DNA from 2 places in the Pseudoduganella sp. R-31 genome. Region 1 is predicted to be linked to the other one. Evidence: predicted binding sites of a transcription regulator. Region 1 holds the regulator's gene; the other holds the start of a gene.
The links. The regulator FNR, encoded in region 1, switches genes on or off when oxygen is low (the NO sensors DNR and NnrR bind a similar motif). The targets are predictions, from matches to a motif close to TTGATNNNNATCAA.
Positions count from the first base shown of each region.

Region 2: ACN9MY_RS22455 (PHA/PHB synthase family protein) is a predicted target of FNR. The motif match lies at 4,370-4,383, and genes of this name have one in related genera.

Region 1 is NZ_CP183986.1:3,618,341-3,625,475, forward strand. It holds gene ACN9MY_RS16515 (sensor histidine kinase) at 1-806, shown strand, start outside; gene ACN9MY_RS16520 (response regulator) at 803-1,216, shown strand; gene ACN9MY_RS16525 (response regulator) at 1,213-2,316, shown strand; gene ACN9MY_RS16530 (response regulator) at 2,309-2,944, shown strand; gene fnr (fumarate/nitrate reduction transcriptional regulator Fnr) at 3,046-3,819, shown strand; gene ACN9MY_RS16540 (carboxymuconolactone decarboxylase family protein) at 3,880-4,251, opposite strand; gene ACN9MY_RS16545 (MerR family transcriptional regulator) at 4,205-4,654, opposite strand; gene ACN9MY_RS16550 (bacteriohemerythrin) at 4,700-5,086, opposite strand; gene ACN9MY_RS16555 (LysR substrate-binding domain-containing protein) at 5,152-6,051, opposite strand; gene ACN9MY_RS16560 (aldo/keto reductase family oxidoreductase) at 6,148-7,008, shown strand; gene ACN9MY_RS16565 (DUF1854 domain-containing protein) at 7,017-7,135, opposite strand, start outside.
Region 2 is NZ_CP183986.1:4,949,292-4,956,426, forward strand. It holds gene ACN9MY_RS22435 (hypothetical protein) at 1-1,075, opposite strand, end outside; gene ACN9MY_RS22440 (ATP-binding protein) at 1,087-2,916, opposite strand; gene ACN9MY_RS22445 (DUF4303 domain-containing protein) at 3,051-3,638, opposite strand; gene ACN9MY_RS22450 (hypothetical protein) at 3,596-4,210, opposite strand; gene ACN9MY_RS22455 (PHA/PHB synthase family protein) at 4,455-5,702, shown strand; gene fabI (enoyl-ACP reductase FabI) at 5,704-6,471, shown strand; gene ACN9MY_RS22465 (efflux transporter outer membrane subunit) at 6,479-7,135, shown strand, end outside.

The sequences.
Region 1 (7,135 bases):
TGGACCTGGCCGTCACGGAAATGTGGCTGGGCGGGCGCCGCATGTTCACTGGACTGGTGCGCGACATCACCGAGCGCAAGCACGCCGAAGAAAAGGCGCAGCAACTGCTGCAGGAGCTCACCAGCGCCAACGAAGAACTGACCAACTTTGCCTACGTCGTGTCGCACGACCTGAAAGCGCCGCTGCGCGGCATCGGCTCGCTGGCCGACTGGCTGGCGCATGATTACGCCGACAAGTTCAATGAAGAAGGCAAGGAGCACATGCGGCTCCTGATCAACCGGGTCCACCGCATGGGTGCCCTGATCGACGGCATCCTGCAGTATTCGCGCGTGGGCCGCATCAAGGAAGCCGTGGTGCCGGTGCAGCTCGACCAGCTGGTGGCCGAAGTGGTTGACCTGCTGGCAGTTCCGGCGCATATCAAGGTTACCGTGATGCCCGGCATGCCGACAGTTGCCGGCGAACCGACCCGCATCCAGCAGTTGTTCCACAACCTGGTGTCCAACGCGGTCAAGTACATGGACAAGCCGGAAGGCGAAATCGAAGTGGGCTGGGCCGACGAAGGCAGCCAGTGGCGCTTCCACGTTCGCGACAACGGCCCCGGCATCGCGGAGCGTCATTTTGAACGGATTTTCCAGCTGTTCCAGACGCTGGCGCCGCGCGACCGGGTTGAAAGCACGGGTGTCGGCCTGGCGCTGGTGAAAAAAATTGTGGAAATGTACCAGGGCAGGGTGTGGCTGGAGTCCGAGCTGGGCAAGGGCACGACCTTCTATTTCACCCTGCCAAAGAAAAGAAAGAATAACGCATGAATAATACGAGCAAGCCGATCCTGCTGGTGGAGGACGACCAGGTCGACGTGATGACCATCCTGCGCGCGCTGAAGGAAGTCCATGTCAGCAACCGTGTCGTGGCGACGGAAAACGGCGAGGCCGCGCTGGAATACCTGCGCGAGCCGGGCAACGAACAGCCATGCATCATCCTGCTGGACCTGAACATGCCGATCATGAACGGCATCGAGTTCCTGCAGAACGTCAAGCAGGACCCGCTGCTGCGCCGCATCCCGGTCATCGTCCTGACCACGTCGGAAGAACAGCAGGACAAGATGCGCAGCTTCGACCTGGGTGTCGCCGGCTACATGACCAAGCCGGTGGACTACCGCCAGTTCGTGGAGGTGGTCCGCTCCATCAACCTGTACTGGACGATCAGCGAGCTGCCATGAACAGGGTAAGGGTCCTTATCGTCGAAGACGATATCGTTGACCGTATCGCCTGCCGCCGCGCCTTTGCGCAGGCGCCGGGCTTCAACTGCGAATTGCTGGAAGCGGAAAGTGGCCAGGAAGGCCTGGATATCGCCTTGCGCGAAGAGCCCGACTGCATCCTGCTCGATTATCACTTGCCCGACCTGACCGGGCTTGAATTCCTGGCACGTCTCGCGGCAGACCGCGGCGAACCCCAGCCAAATATCCCGGTGATGATGCTGACCGGCGCCGACAGTGCCACCGTTGCGGCGGAAGCGATGCGCCGCGGCGCGCGCGACTACCTGGTGAAGGACAACGACGGCCGCTACCTCGACTTCCTGGCGGGCGCCATCGACCGCCTGCTGCGCGAGCAGCGCCTGATCGACGAGAAACAACTGGCTGAACAGGTGCTGCGGCAGTCGCAGAAAGAGCTGCGTGAACTGGCCGCGTACCAGGAAAAACTGAAGGAACACGAACGCACCCGCATCGCCCAGGAAATCCATGATGAACTGGGCGGCCTGCTGACCGGCATCAAGGCCTATATCTCGGTCGCCATCGAGCGCGGCGGCGAGCAATCGGACCCACTGTTGAAGGATGCGGCCAAGCTGGCGCAAGATGCGATAGAGACCGTGCGCCGCGTGATTACCGACCTGCGTCCAAGCGTGTTGGACCAGCTGGGCATCTGGCCTGCGCTGGAATGGTATGCGGAACAGGTGGCGCAGCGCAGCGGCTTGCAATGCACCTGCAATATCACGCCGGAGGCGCAGGCGCTGGAGCTCGATGCGGAGCGCAGCACCATGTTGTTCCGCGTCGCGCAGGAAGCGCTGACCAACGTGGTGCGCCATGCCGAAGCGAGCGAGGCGCGCGTCATCGTGGATATTGACGGCGAAAACGTGGTGCTGCGGGTGGAAGACAATGGCAAGGGTATCGAAAGTGCCGGCTTGTCCGACCGGGAATCGTGGGGCTTGTTCGGCATGCACGAGCGCACGCGCCGCTTTGCCGGCGAACTGAATATCAGCGGCAAGGCCGGGCAGGGCACTACCCTGCAGCTGCGGCTGCCTTTGGAGGACAAGAATGGGTGACAAGATCACCGTTTTGCTGGTCGACGACCATGCGATTGCACGCAATGGCGTGCGCCTCATGCTGGGCACGGCGCCCGACATCAGCGTGGAGGGCGAGGCCGGCAACGCCGTCGAAGCGATGCAGCGCGTGGCCGAGCGCAGTTTCGACGTGGCGCTGGTGGACATCAAGATGCCGGGCAAGAATGGCCTGGACCTGTTGAAGACCCTGCGCAGCGAATGCCCGCGCATGGCGGTGCTGGTGCTGAGCACCTATTCCGAGGAAATTTACGCGGTGCGCGCGCTGAAATCGGGCGCCTCCGGCTACCTGACCAAGGATGCGCCGACGGCGACCCTGATCGAGGCCGTGCGCAAGGCTGCCTCGGGCGGCAAGCACGTGAGCCCGGCGTTGCTTGAAAAACTGGCAACCCTGGTCGGCGGCGGCCCGAGCGGCGACCACGAAGAGCTCTCCAACCGCGAACTGGAAGTTTTCAAACTGATTGCCCAGGGCGAGTCCCTGGTGCGCATAGGGGAAAAACTACATCTCAGTCCTAACACTGTGACAACCTATCGCAGCCGCATCCTCGAGAAAATGGGCATGTCCACGAATGCTGAGCTGACCCGCTATGCCCTCGAGCACGGGCTGATCTGAGCGGCTGTAGGGGAACCACTACAGCAACTACACAGGATGCTTGATACCGGGAAATGACGCCGGGCGCGATACTGCTTCCATCGAAAACAAGGAGCAGCAAAATGAGCCCGGTCATCCCAATCACCCCTGCAAACGCCACCAAATCCTGCGCACCAGTCGCAGCCAAATGCTCGCTGTGCAGCTTCAACCGCCTTTGCTTGCCACAGGGCCTGGCCGACGAAGATGTTGCTCGCCTTGACCAGATCATTTCCCGCCGCCGCCGCGTGAACCGCGACGAGCCGCTGTACAAGACCGGCGACAGCTTCCACAGCCTGTATGCCGTGCGCTTCGGCCACTTCAAGACCGTGCAGGTGAACCAGCGCGGCGAACAGACGATTGGCGGTTTCCACATGGCCGGCGACCTGCTGGGCATGGAAGCCATCGGCAATGGCCAGCATTCCTGCAATGCCGTGGCGCTGGAGGACAGTGAAGTCTGCGAGATCCCCTTCAACCGCCTGCAAGAGCTGGTGATGCAGATTCCCGGCTTGCTGCAGCAGTTCCACCGCACCATGAGCCGCGAAATCCAGCGCGAGCAGTCGGTGATGCTGTTCCTGAGCCATATGCGCGCCGAACAGCGGCTGGCCATGTTCCTGCTGAACCTCGCTGGCCGTTACGCCCAGCGCGGCTACTCTTCGACCAGCTTCCAGTTGCGCATGTCGCGTGAAGATATCGGCGGCTACCTGGGCCTGACCGTGGAAAGCGTCAGCCGCCAGCTGGCCCGCCTGCGCCAGGATGGCTCGATCGTCCTGAGCAACCGCGATCTGCGCATTACCGACCGCGCCAGGCTCGAGGCCATGTCGTCCGGCGGCATGGCGCAGGAACTCGCTGTCGCCTGACCGGCTTACCAGTTTTCTCACCTGTAGGGGGTGTATGGGGCAGCTCTTGCTGCCCCTTTTTTATTGCGCGAACACTTCTTTGGCGGCCATCAGGCCGTTGAGCGCAGCCGGAAAGCCGGCGTAGACGGCCATCTGCATGATGGTCTCCACGATCTCTTCGCGGCTGACGCCGACGTTGAGGGCGGCGTGGATGTGCACCTTGAGCTGGGGCGCAGCGTTGCCCATGGCGGTCAGCGCGGCCACCACAGCGATCTCGCGTGATTTCAGGTCAAGCCCCGGGCGCGAATAGATGTCGCCAAAGGGGAATTCGATCAGGTAGCGGGCGAAATCGGGCGCAATATCTTCCAGGCTTTGCACGACGCGGTCGCCGGCCTGGCCGTCGACTTCACGCAGTTTTGCGAGCCCGCGCTCGTAGCGGCTTTCGGTGTTCATTGGCATGTGCTCCATCGGTGGTTGGATTCGACGCCAGGGACTGCTCCAGGGAGCGGTAATACTCGATCTTGGCCTGCAATGATGCTGCAGATTGTTGCATCGCCTCGATTTCGGCGAGCACGTTCTGCATATGCTCTTCCAGCATCCGGCGCCGTTCCGGCACCGTCGAGTCCCCAGCGCCGCGAAGTTTTGCGAATGACTGCATTTTGCCGATTGGCATATGGGTCGTTCGCAGACGCAGCAGGAATTCGATCCAGGCAAGGTCCGAGGCCGCATAGCGCCGCCGGCCGCCCGCTGCACGATTGACCGGGGCAATCAGCCCGATGCGCTCGTAATAGCGGAGGGTGTAGGCTGTGAGGCCGGTACGTTTGGCGACTTCGTCAATGCTCAGGTGCGATTCCATGGGGTGATCGTAAAAGTTAGAGTGCACTCTAAGTCAAGCACTTTATTACTCTAACCGGGAAGCCGCAACTGCGAGCGCAAGGTCCATCGTGTTGATGTGGGCTTCGAGCCAGTCCGGCAGCGTGCGGATGATGTCGCGTGCCGTGGCTTCCTCGTCGTCCTTCAGCAGGCGCAGGGTGCGGGCGACCTTTTCCAGCAAGTAGCCATGGGCTGCGCGGTGGGCCTGGGCAGCCGGGTAGGCGATGCGCTCCATCAGGCTGTTTTCTTCGCGCAGGTGTTCCATGAATTCAGCTGCCAGGTCGCGGCAGGCTGCGTCAAAGGCGGGACGGGGCAGGCTTTCCATGGCGTCGAGCATGTCGAAGACGATGCGGTGCGACTGGTCGAGAACGGGAATGCCCAGTGCGAGGTCCGGCCCGAAGACGATGGAATCCATGGGGTTCTCCAGTAGTGTCGAACCGCAATTGTGCCGCTGGAAAAAATTCGGGCACATGATCCATGTCAATTTTCACTTTTGACAAAGTCTATGAAGGCGCGCAAGGGCGGCGGAACCAGCCGGCGCCCTGGGTAGTAGAGGAAAGGGCCCGTAAAGGATTGCCACCAGGGTTCCAGCACCGCTTCCAGGGCGCCATTGTCCAGGTGCGGGCGCAGCCAGTCTTCGAACAGATAGATGACCCCGCTTCCTGCCTTGGCCGCGTCGACGATCAGTTCAACGGCACCGGATGGCTCCACCAGCAAGGGGCCGTTGACATCGACTTTCACGGTTTCCCCATCGCGCCTGAATTCCCATGGCGGTACGGCGCGCCCGGCAAAGCGCATGCGCAAGCAATCGTGCTGGAGCAGTTGTTGCGGATGGTCGGGCCGCCCGCGTTTGTCGAGGTAGACAGGCGCGGCAGCGGCGGCAAAGCGCTGGACCCGTGGGCCGATGGGTACCGCGATCATGTCCTGCTCAAGGCGCTCGTCATAGCGAATGCCTGCGTCGCAGCCCGCGGCAAGCACGTCGACGAGGCCCTCTTCTGCGGCAATTTCCAGTTGTATGTCGGGATAGGCGGCCAGGAACGCCGGTACGATGGCCGGCAATACCAGTCGTGCTGCACTGATGGGGACGTTCAGCCTCAATCTGCCGGCTGGCCGGTCGCGCAAGCCGTTCACTTCGGCGAGGGCGGCATCGACTTCTGACAGGGCGGGCTGGAGGCGCGCCAGCAGGCGCTTGCCCGCTTCAGTGGAGGTGACGCTGCGCGTGGTGCGGTTCAGCAGCCGCACTCCCAACTGGGCTTCCAGGCGGCGCACCGCTTCGCTGAGACCGGATGCGCTGACGCCCATCGCACGCGCGCCATCGCGAAAGCCTTGGGCGCGTGCAACGGCAATGAAAGCATTCAGGTCGGCAAGATCGACGCGCATTGTGCAAATTTTCGTACGGGCTGTTTTGATTATACCGGCTTATCGAACGGTCGATTCGCTTCTAGACTGGGAACCTCATTGAAAAGGAGCTCTACCATGTCCCAGCAACCATCCACTTACTGCCTCGGAGACCTGATCGTCAATCGCATGGGTTACGGCGCCATGCGCCTTTCAGGGCCGCATGTTTTCGGGCCGCCGGCCGATACAGCAGGCGCATTGAAGGTCTTGCGCACGGCGGTTGAATCCGGTGTCGATCACATCGACACCAGCGATTTCTACGGCCCGCACGTAACCAACCAATTGATCCGCGAAGCCTTGCGCCCCTACCGCGATGGCCTGGTGATTGCCACGAAAATTGGCGCCCGGCGCGGCGCCGATTCTTCCTGGCTGCCGGCTTGTTCGCCTGCTGAACTGGAACAGGCCGTGCATGACAACTTGCGCAACCTGGGGCTCGACAAACTGGATGTCGTCAATTTGCGCCTGATGATCGATCCGATGCAGCCGGCTGAGGGCTCGATCGAAGAGCCGCTTGCCGCGCTGGCCGAGCTGCAGCGCAAAGGCCTGGTACGCCACATCGGCTTGAGCAACGTGACCCATGCCCAGGTAGCCGAGGGCCGGCGGATGTGCGAGATCGTGTGCGTGCAAAACCAGTACAACCTGGCCCACCGCAATGACGACGCCTTGATTGATGAACTGGCACGCGATGGTATCGCCTACGTGCCGTTCTTCCCCTTGGGCGGGTTCTCGCCGCTGCAGTCGTCTACCTTGTCGCGTGTCGCCGCCCGCTTGGGCGCGTCCCCGAACCAGGTGGCCCTGGCTTGGCTGCTGTACCGGTCGCCGAATGTGCTGTTGATTCCGGGGACCACCTCGATTGCCCACCTCAAGGAGAACCTTGCCGCGCAGGCGCTCGATTTGCCCGGCGAGGTCCTGGCGGAACTGGATGGCATGGCGCGCTAGCGGCGCGCTTAGAGGAATCGATCGAGGATCTTCTTGCTGTGCTTATCCAGCGCGAACTGGTCGCGGATCAGGAAGTGGATGCCGTGGCTGTCCGACACCAGCAAGGAAACGCTGCCGATGCGGCGAA
Region 2 (7,135 bases), 1.3 Mb from region 1:
CAGCAGGCATGGCGGCCACCATTGACTCCAGTTCAGCAAATGCCTCTGGAGCGCCCAATGGCTGCTTCAGTTTCCCAAGATGGGGGCGCGCCAGCTCGAGCATTTGCATTGCCGGCCAGCGCGCACCGCGGGCGACCGCCAGCCGCACGTGCGGTGCCAGTGCATCCAGCGTGAGGCGATGCGAGCCGGATGCGCTGTAGCGTCGCACGGCGGCCGCAGTACGCCGGCCAACCAGGTAGTCATTGCGCTCCGGGGCTTTCTGCAGCAGGACTTCGAGGCCAACCGACAGGTCCAGGCATTCGCCAAACTCCCGCCCCTTTTCTTCCGGCGGCAGCATCGCCCATGCATCTTCGGATCGCCCGAGCAGCGCAAGCAGCCGGAAACGCATGCAGGAACGGGCGTAGTGCTTGGGCGGGTTATCGCTGTCAAACCCTTGCTCCTCGATGTAGTCCAGGGTCGCCAGCGCCGTTTCGTACTGGCCGGCGGCGAACTGCGCCTGCGCCAGCGGCTCGAACCAGTCGACGCTTTGATCGGCGCCGGTCTCCTGCAGCTGAGGCAACTGCCGTTCTGCAAACGCCAAGGCCTCCTCCGGCTTTGCGGCATCCACCAGCGCATTCATCATCTCGCTGCTGATGCAACGGAAACACCCCCAGCTGCTGTCGATGCGGGCCAGGGTATCCTTGCACACCGCGATGCGGTCATTTGCATAGCCGGCGCCGTCCACATTCGCATAGCAGCAGGCGATGTCCTGCGTGGTGCAGACGCTTTGCGGGCAGTCGGCGGTTTCCGGCCGGTGCGCGAATTCGAATAGCGACACCGTGTCTTTCAGGGCTGCCTCGCCTTCCCTTCGCGTGCAGACGCGTGGATTGATCGTCCAGTGGCGAAAGTACACTTCGAGCCATGGCAGGCGCGCTGCCCGTGCGGCCGCCAGCGCTTCCGGCAGCGCAGCTTGCGCGAGTTCGAGCCTTCCCTCGCTCGCGTTGCTCGGGATCTCGTTAATGAGCTCCGCCAGACGGTAGTTGCCGGCCTCCTCGAGGTCGCGCTGCGTGTCGAAAACCCACTTCCAGATATCCATTTGATTCCTTGCTATTCAGTTGTTGCTTGAGACCGGGTCAATACCTGTACAAGCTGGCTGATGTCATGCAAGGCGCCGGTCAGGCCTTCCGTTGCAGGGAGCTTGCTCGTATCGCCGGCCATCATGACGATCTTCATCGAGCGCAGCAGCTTCAGCGCATGCAGGCAGCCGGCCGTTTCACCCTGTTCGCGATACGCGTTCAGCAGGCTGGTAATGGCCGGGTTTTCGAGGTTGATGTACAGCCGGGCCTTGATCTCGCCGTCAATATTGCTGGTGAACTGGCGCACCAGTTGCAGCGCCGATTGGGCGATGCGCTGGTCTAACTCGTCCGACTCCAGCCTTTCCTTCAATTCGGCATCCCGGTCCGGGACAACAACCAGCGGCAGGTGCGCGGGCATGAAGCGTGCAGGCACCAGCAGTTCGCCGTTGCCCAGGTGCCGTTTCAGCCACTCGGTGTGGTGGTCCGGCAGCTCGGCCTCGGCAAACAGCTGCCGGTTGCCTTTTTCGGTGCCGATTTCAACCAGCTTCCCGCCACACTGCTGCGCCCAGCGGCGCAGGAAGCTGTGTACGGCGTAGCGATCGCCTTTCACCACCGGGATATGCATGGCCCGGCACACCATGTCTTCGAAACCGCCGCTGTCGCCGAGGCTGACGTGGATCGGGCCATGCCCCTGCAGCTCCGACAAGGACAGGTCGCCACGCGACGTTGGAATACGCACTGCGTCCAACAGCAAGGTGAACAGATCATCATTGCACAGTGCCGCCGCCATCAGTGCCTCATTGTGACGGGTCAGTATGCGGCGCCATGCCGCCGGCTGTCCGGCCGCGATTTCGGCCAGCCCCTTCACCAGCGAATCGAGAAGGTCTGCCTGGGCGAATCCGTAATGGGCGTCGCGCTGCAGGTCTTCGCGGCTCGCAGTTGGCGTAAGGTCCTGTGACTCGATGACACCGCCAACAAAGCCCGCCCAGCGCGGCAGCAGGTCGCGGGCATCATCGTCAAGCAGCATGCCGCGCACGAATACCTTCAGGTTGCGGTTGTCGCTGCTGCTGTAAGTCGCGCCGTCCTGGATCCAGAGAATGCCGCGCACATCGCTGGCGGAGGTCTTCACCGGAATCGTGCAAATGGGTTCGAATTGCTGCTCGAACCGGGCCGCAAAGGCCAGGCTGCGCTTGCGCTGCTGCAGCGGGTGCTCCACTACATTGCCCTCCGCCTGGCGCCATGGCGGTGTAATTTCGTTGATGCGGACATCGCCGCAATAGACTGGCTCCGGGAGCAAGGCGCAGTAATGCCCCAGCAAGCGTTCCAGGCTGGACGCGCTGGCCAGGTAACGGTGCGCCGGGCGCAGCTTCAGCTCAATGCAGGTTCCGACAAGGCCGTCGTTCGGTACCGGTTCGACCGTGTAGGATTCTCCATTCTGCGACTGGTAGCGCCAGGCCTGGCCGGGCTCCTGGTAAGAAGTGGTCGTGACCGTGACCTGCTCAGCCACGACGAAAGCAGACAGGAATCCGAGGCCGAACATGCCGATCAGGGCATCGCTTTGCGTGCGCAAGGTGCGCGTGTAGCCCGCGCCGACGGTGGCGAGAAATGCGTGGATTTCATGTTCCGACAAGCCGGAACCGTTGTCGGTGATTCGCAGCACCCCATTGAGCTTGTCGCCGTCGAGCTTCAGCTTCCCGGTCTCCTGCCAATCCGGGCATTCGATGCGTCGGCGCGTGATGGAGTCGTGGGCATTCTGGATCAACTCCCGCACCGCCACCAGGGGCGTGGAATAGAGATGCTTGCCGAGGACCGACAGCAAGCCGCCAAGGTCAACGTTAGTTGCGTGTTGTTCTTTGATCATAGAAGAAAAAAAGGGCCGCCTATGCCAGCCCTTCAATCGTTGAAGCGTTGGCGCCTCGCAGAGGCCAGATCGTGAACATCATAGCTTGCGCAATGCAAGTAAAAACTCTCCAAATATCACGTAAGTATTGCCGTTCAACGCTGCGATTGCGGAATCGGACGTTTCAGCCATTTATTGAAAGCATCCAGGCCGGCCTCGAGTTCGGCCGAATACCGTTCCACCGAAGGCCGCCAGTTGAGTTTTGCTGCGGCGTCCAACATCATTGCGTGACTCTCGTCATGCAGCCATACACTGAGAATGACTCTTTCACGCACTTGGCCTGTGCCAAAGATGCCTTCGTCGTCAAGCTCCTTGATGGCAGCGAAGGCAGCCGCGAAGAAACGCTCACGCGACGCCTCGATCTCGCTTTCGTCACCGTCTGAGTATGGATCGGGCTCCAGAGCGCGAAGTTCATTCGTGAGCGGCATCATGTCGAGGCCCTCATCGAAGAATGGCGAGTCGCCGATGCTCCAACGCAGTGACTCGCGGTGCAGCTCAAAATTCGAGCCATAGTGTTCAGCGTAGTTGTCCGCGGCCGACTCGAGCCCCTGCTCAGAGCAAGCAACCGCGCCACAATAGGAAGCCGTGTCGGTGGTGTACAGCCCGAACGCATAGAAGTCGTCGTCGGGATAGCGGTCGCTTATGTGAGCTGCTCGTGTAATACTTGAACCGCCTTCATACATTCCTTCAATTCCCCTCCTATGCATTTTTTCCAGAGCAAAGCTGCGGCCGAAAGCTTCCGCTCCTGCAGCAAATCCAGGATGTTTTCTTGTTCATCCTCACCGAGTTTCTGGAATTGACGGACCTCAATCGCTCGCGGCTCGCCATGCCGGCCGGAAGGGTCACGACTCATGAGGCAGGAGTGCAGGTCATGGATCGGAAGCGCATTTTCGCCGGATTCCTGAAGACCGACGAACATCGTCAATCCAGACGGCTCTTCAAGCTCGAGTTCGTATGTCGGCCAGTCGATCAGGTTGGCTACACTGTAGATCATGTCTACCTGGGTCTCGCGGACGACATCCATCAAGTCGTCCATGTCGACGCCCTTGTCCAGGAGTCGCCTGACGGCATCGCCGCCAAGCACTGGCAACTTCGAGGGACTTGATTCGTCAATGACCAGGCTCCAGAGCCCGCGTTGCAGCAATTCAGATAGCAAGGTACGGGCGTCGTTCCCGGAGAGATCGTCGGCGATGGATTCAGCCTGCGCTTGTGAGACCCCGATGCGTTGAAGTTCTTCCGAAACTGCTCGATTCATTGTTCAAATGCCTGAATTGTGGGGAGCTTCGCAGCGTGGAGCATTGCGCAGCCCAACTTGAATCGCCGGTCGAGTTGACGATCTTGCAAATTCTATCACGATGCTGCGCACTCCATTTCCGGGCGTGACAGGCAATGGTTTAGCACGTTCGTTCTCGTTTTGATCCAGATCAAGGAAAGATCGCACTTCACTCCCTAAAGTGAAGCGCAATATCCGATCCCGGCCCAAAACGATGGAACCGCCCATGCCAGTTAGCTCCCACGCCCCACGCACAGCCTATGAACAGCTGGACCAGCAGGTGCATGCCAGCCTGGCCAGCGCCAGCTCCTCCTTGTCGATCGCATCCGCCTTGCTGGCGGCAACGGATTGGGCACTGCACCTTGCCGTCTCGCCCGGCAAGTGCGCCGAACTGGGACAGCTTGCCCTGCGCCAGTCCTGCGCCTTGGCGCGCTACACACTGGAAAGCGCGCGCGGTCACGCGCCAGCGCCGTTGGCAAGCGAACGGCGCTTCGCTGCGCCCGAGTGGCAGCAATGGCCGTTCAATACCTGGCACCAGGCCTTCCTGCAAACCGAACAATGGTGGAAGGCTGCCAGCAGCGATGTCTGGGGCGTATCGGAGCATCATCAGTCGCAAGTCGGCTTTGCAGCCCGCAACCTGCTCGATGTGTATTCGCCCGCCAACCAGTTCTGGACCAATCCGGAAGTACTGCGCGCCACCATCGAACAGGGCGGCTGCAACCTGGCGCGTGAGCAAGACCACCGGCTGGCTTCCCTGACCTTGCTGACCGCCCAGACCGACTTCACGGAGCCGGGCGAACTGGGCCTGTTCATCGACGACAGCCAGCTTGGCGTGCTGGAGGCGCAAATGCAGCAGCGCGGCGTGCTGCGTGCGGAACAAATGGCGGGCGCTTTCCAGCTGCTGCGCGCCAACGACTTGCTGTGGTCGCGCATGGTGCGCCGCTACCTGCTCGGCGAGGAAGAATTCCCCAACGACCTGATGGCCTGGAACGCGGACGCCACCCGCATGCCGGCGCGCATGCATTCGCAATACCTGCGCCGCCTGTTCCTCGACAACGACCTGGCCGCCGGCCGCTATTCCGTACAGGGCAAGCCGGTTGCGCTGGGCGACGTCGCGCTGCCGGCATTCATGGTGGCCACCCAGTCCGACCACGTGGCGCCCTGGCGTTCGGTCTACAAATTCCACGCGCTGAGCCGCGGTGAAATCACCTTCGTGCTGTGCAGTGGCGGGCATAACACCGGCATCGTGAGCCCACCCGGTTCGCCGCATCGCCAATACCAGATCCATACCCACGCGGCCAGTGCACACCACCTGTCGCCGGACGAATGGCTGGCCGTGGCGCGCCAGGAGCAAGGCTCGTGGTGGCCCGCCTGGCAAAGCTGGCTGGCCGCGCGTTCGGGGCCGCGCGTGGCGCCGCCGGCGCTGGCTCCGGCTGGAGCCGATGCGCCCGGCAACTACGTGATGGAGAAGTAAGATGCGCCTTTCACTGGACGGAAAAAAAGGACTGGTAGTCGGCATCGCCAACCGCGACAGCATTGCCTGGGGCTGCGCACGCGCATTGCGCGAGGCCGGGGCCACGCTGGCGATCACCTGGCTTAACGACAAGGCACGGCCGCACGTCGAACCGCTGGCGCAGGAACTGGATGCGCCGCTCCGCCTGCCGCTCGACGTGGAACAGCCGCAGCAGATGGAAGCCCTGTTCGATGCCATCGATTCCCAATGGGGCAAGCTCGACTTCGTCCTGCATTCAATCGCCTATGCGCCAGGCGCCGACCTGCAGGGACGCGTGGTGGACAGCTCGGCAGCCGGCTTTGCGCGCGCCATGGACATCTCCTGCCATTCATTCCTGCGCCTGGCGCGCCTGGCCGAACCGCTGATGAAGGACGGCGGCAGCCTGCTGACCATGAGCTACCTGGGGGCGGAGGAAGTGGTCGCCAGCTATGGCGTGATGGGCCCCGTCAAGGCTGCGCTGGAGTCGAGCGTACGCTACCTCGCCTCAGAGCTGGGCCCGCACGGCATCCGCGTCAACGCCGTCTCGCCCGGCCCGTTGGCTACACGTGCCGCTTCCGGCATCCCGGGCTTTGACGCCTTGCTGGCGAACGCGGAGCGCCGCGCGCCGCTACATCACAAGGTCACGGTGGACGACGTCGGTGCGCTATGCGCCTTCCTGGTCAGCGACGCCGCGCGCGCCATCACCGGCGACACGCTGTACGTCGACGCCGGCTACCACATCCTGGACTGAAGCTGCGATGCCACGACTTCCCTTCCGCTCCCTGCCGCTACTGCTGGCAGCCTCGCTCGGCGCCTGCACCAGCCTGGCGCCCGGCTACCAGCAGCCGGCGCTGCCAGTTCCTGCACAGTATCCACCGTTCGCACCAGCCGGCGGCGCGGCGCTGGAAAGCGACTGGCGCAACTTCTTCCGCGACCCGCAACTGCAGGCGCTGATCGCGCAAGCGCTGCAGGACAACCGCGACTTGCGCATCGCCGTCAGCCGCGTGGCGCAGGCGCGTGCCGCCTATGGCATTGAAGCGTCCGCCCAACTGCCGGCAGTGGCGGCCCAAGCCGGCGCCGATCGTTCGCGCGTGCCGGCCGACTTGAACCTCACACGCCGGCCGCTGCATGCCAGCCAATACCAGGCCGGAGTTGGCCTGGCGAGCTGGGAGTTCGATTTCTGGGGCCGCGTGCGCAACCTCAGCGAAGCAGCGCTGCAAGCCTACCTGGCGACCGACGCTGCGCGCAACGCCGCGCGCGCCAGCCTGGTCGGTCAGGTCGCCCTGGCCTACCTGGACCTGTGCGACACCGCGCAGCGCATAGCGCTGGCCGAGCGCACGCTGGCCAGCCGCCAGCAGACCTTCGACATGGTGGCACGCCGCGCGACATTGGGTTCTTCCTCGCAGCTGCAGCTG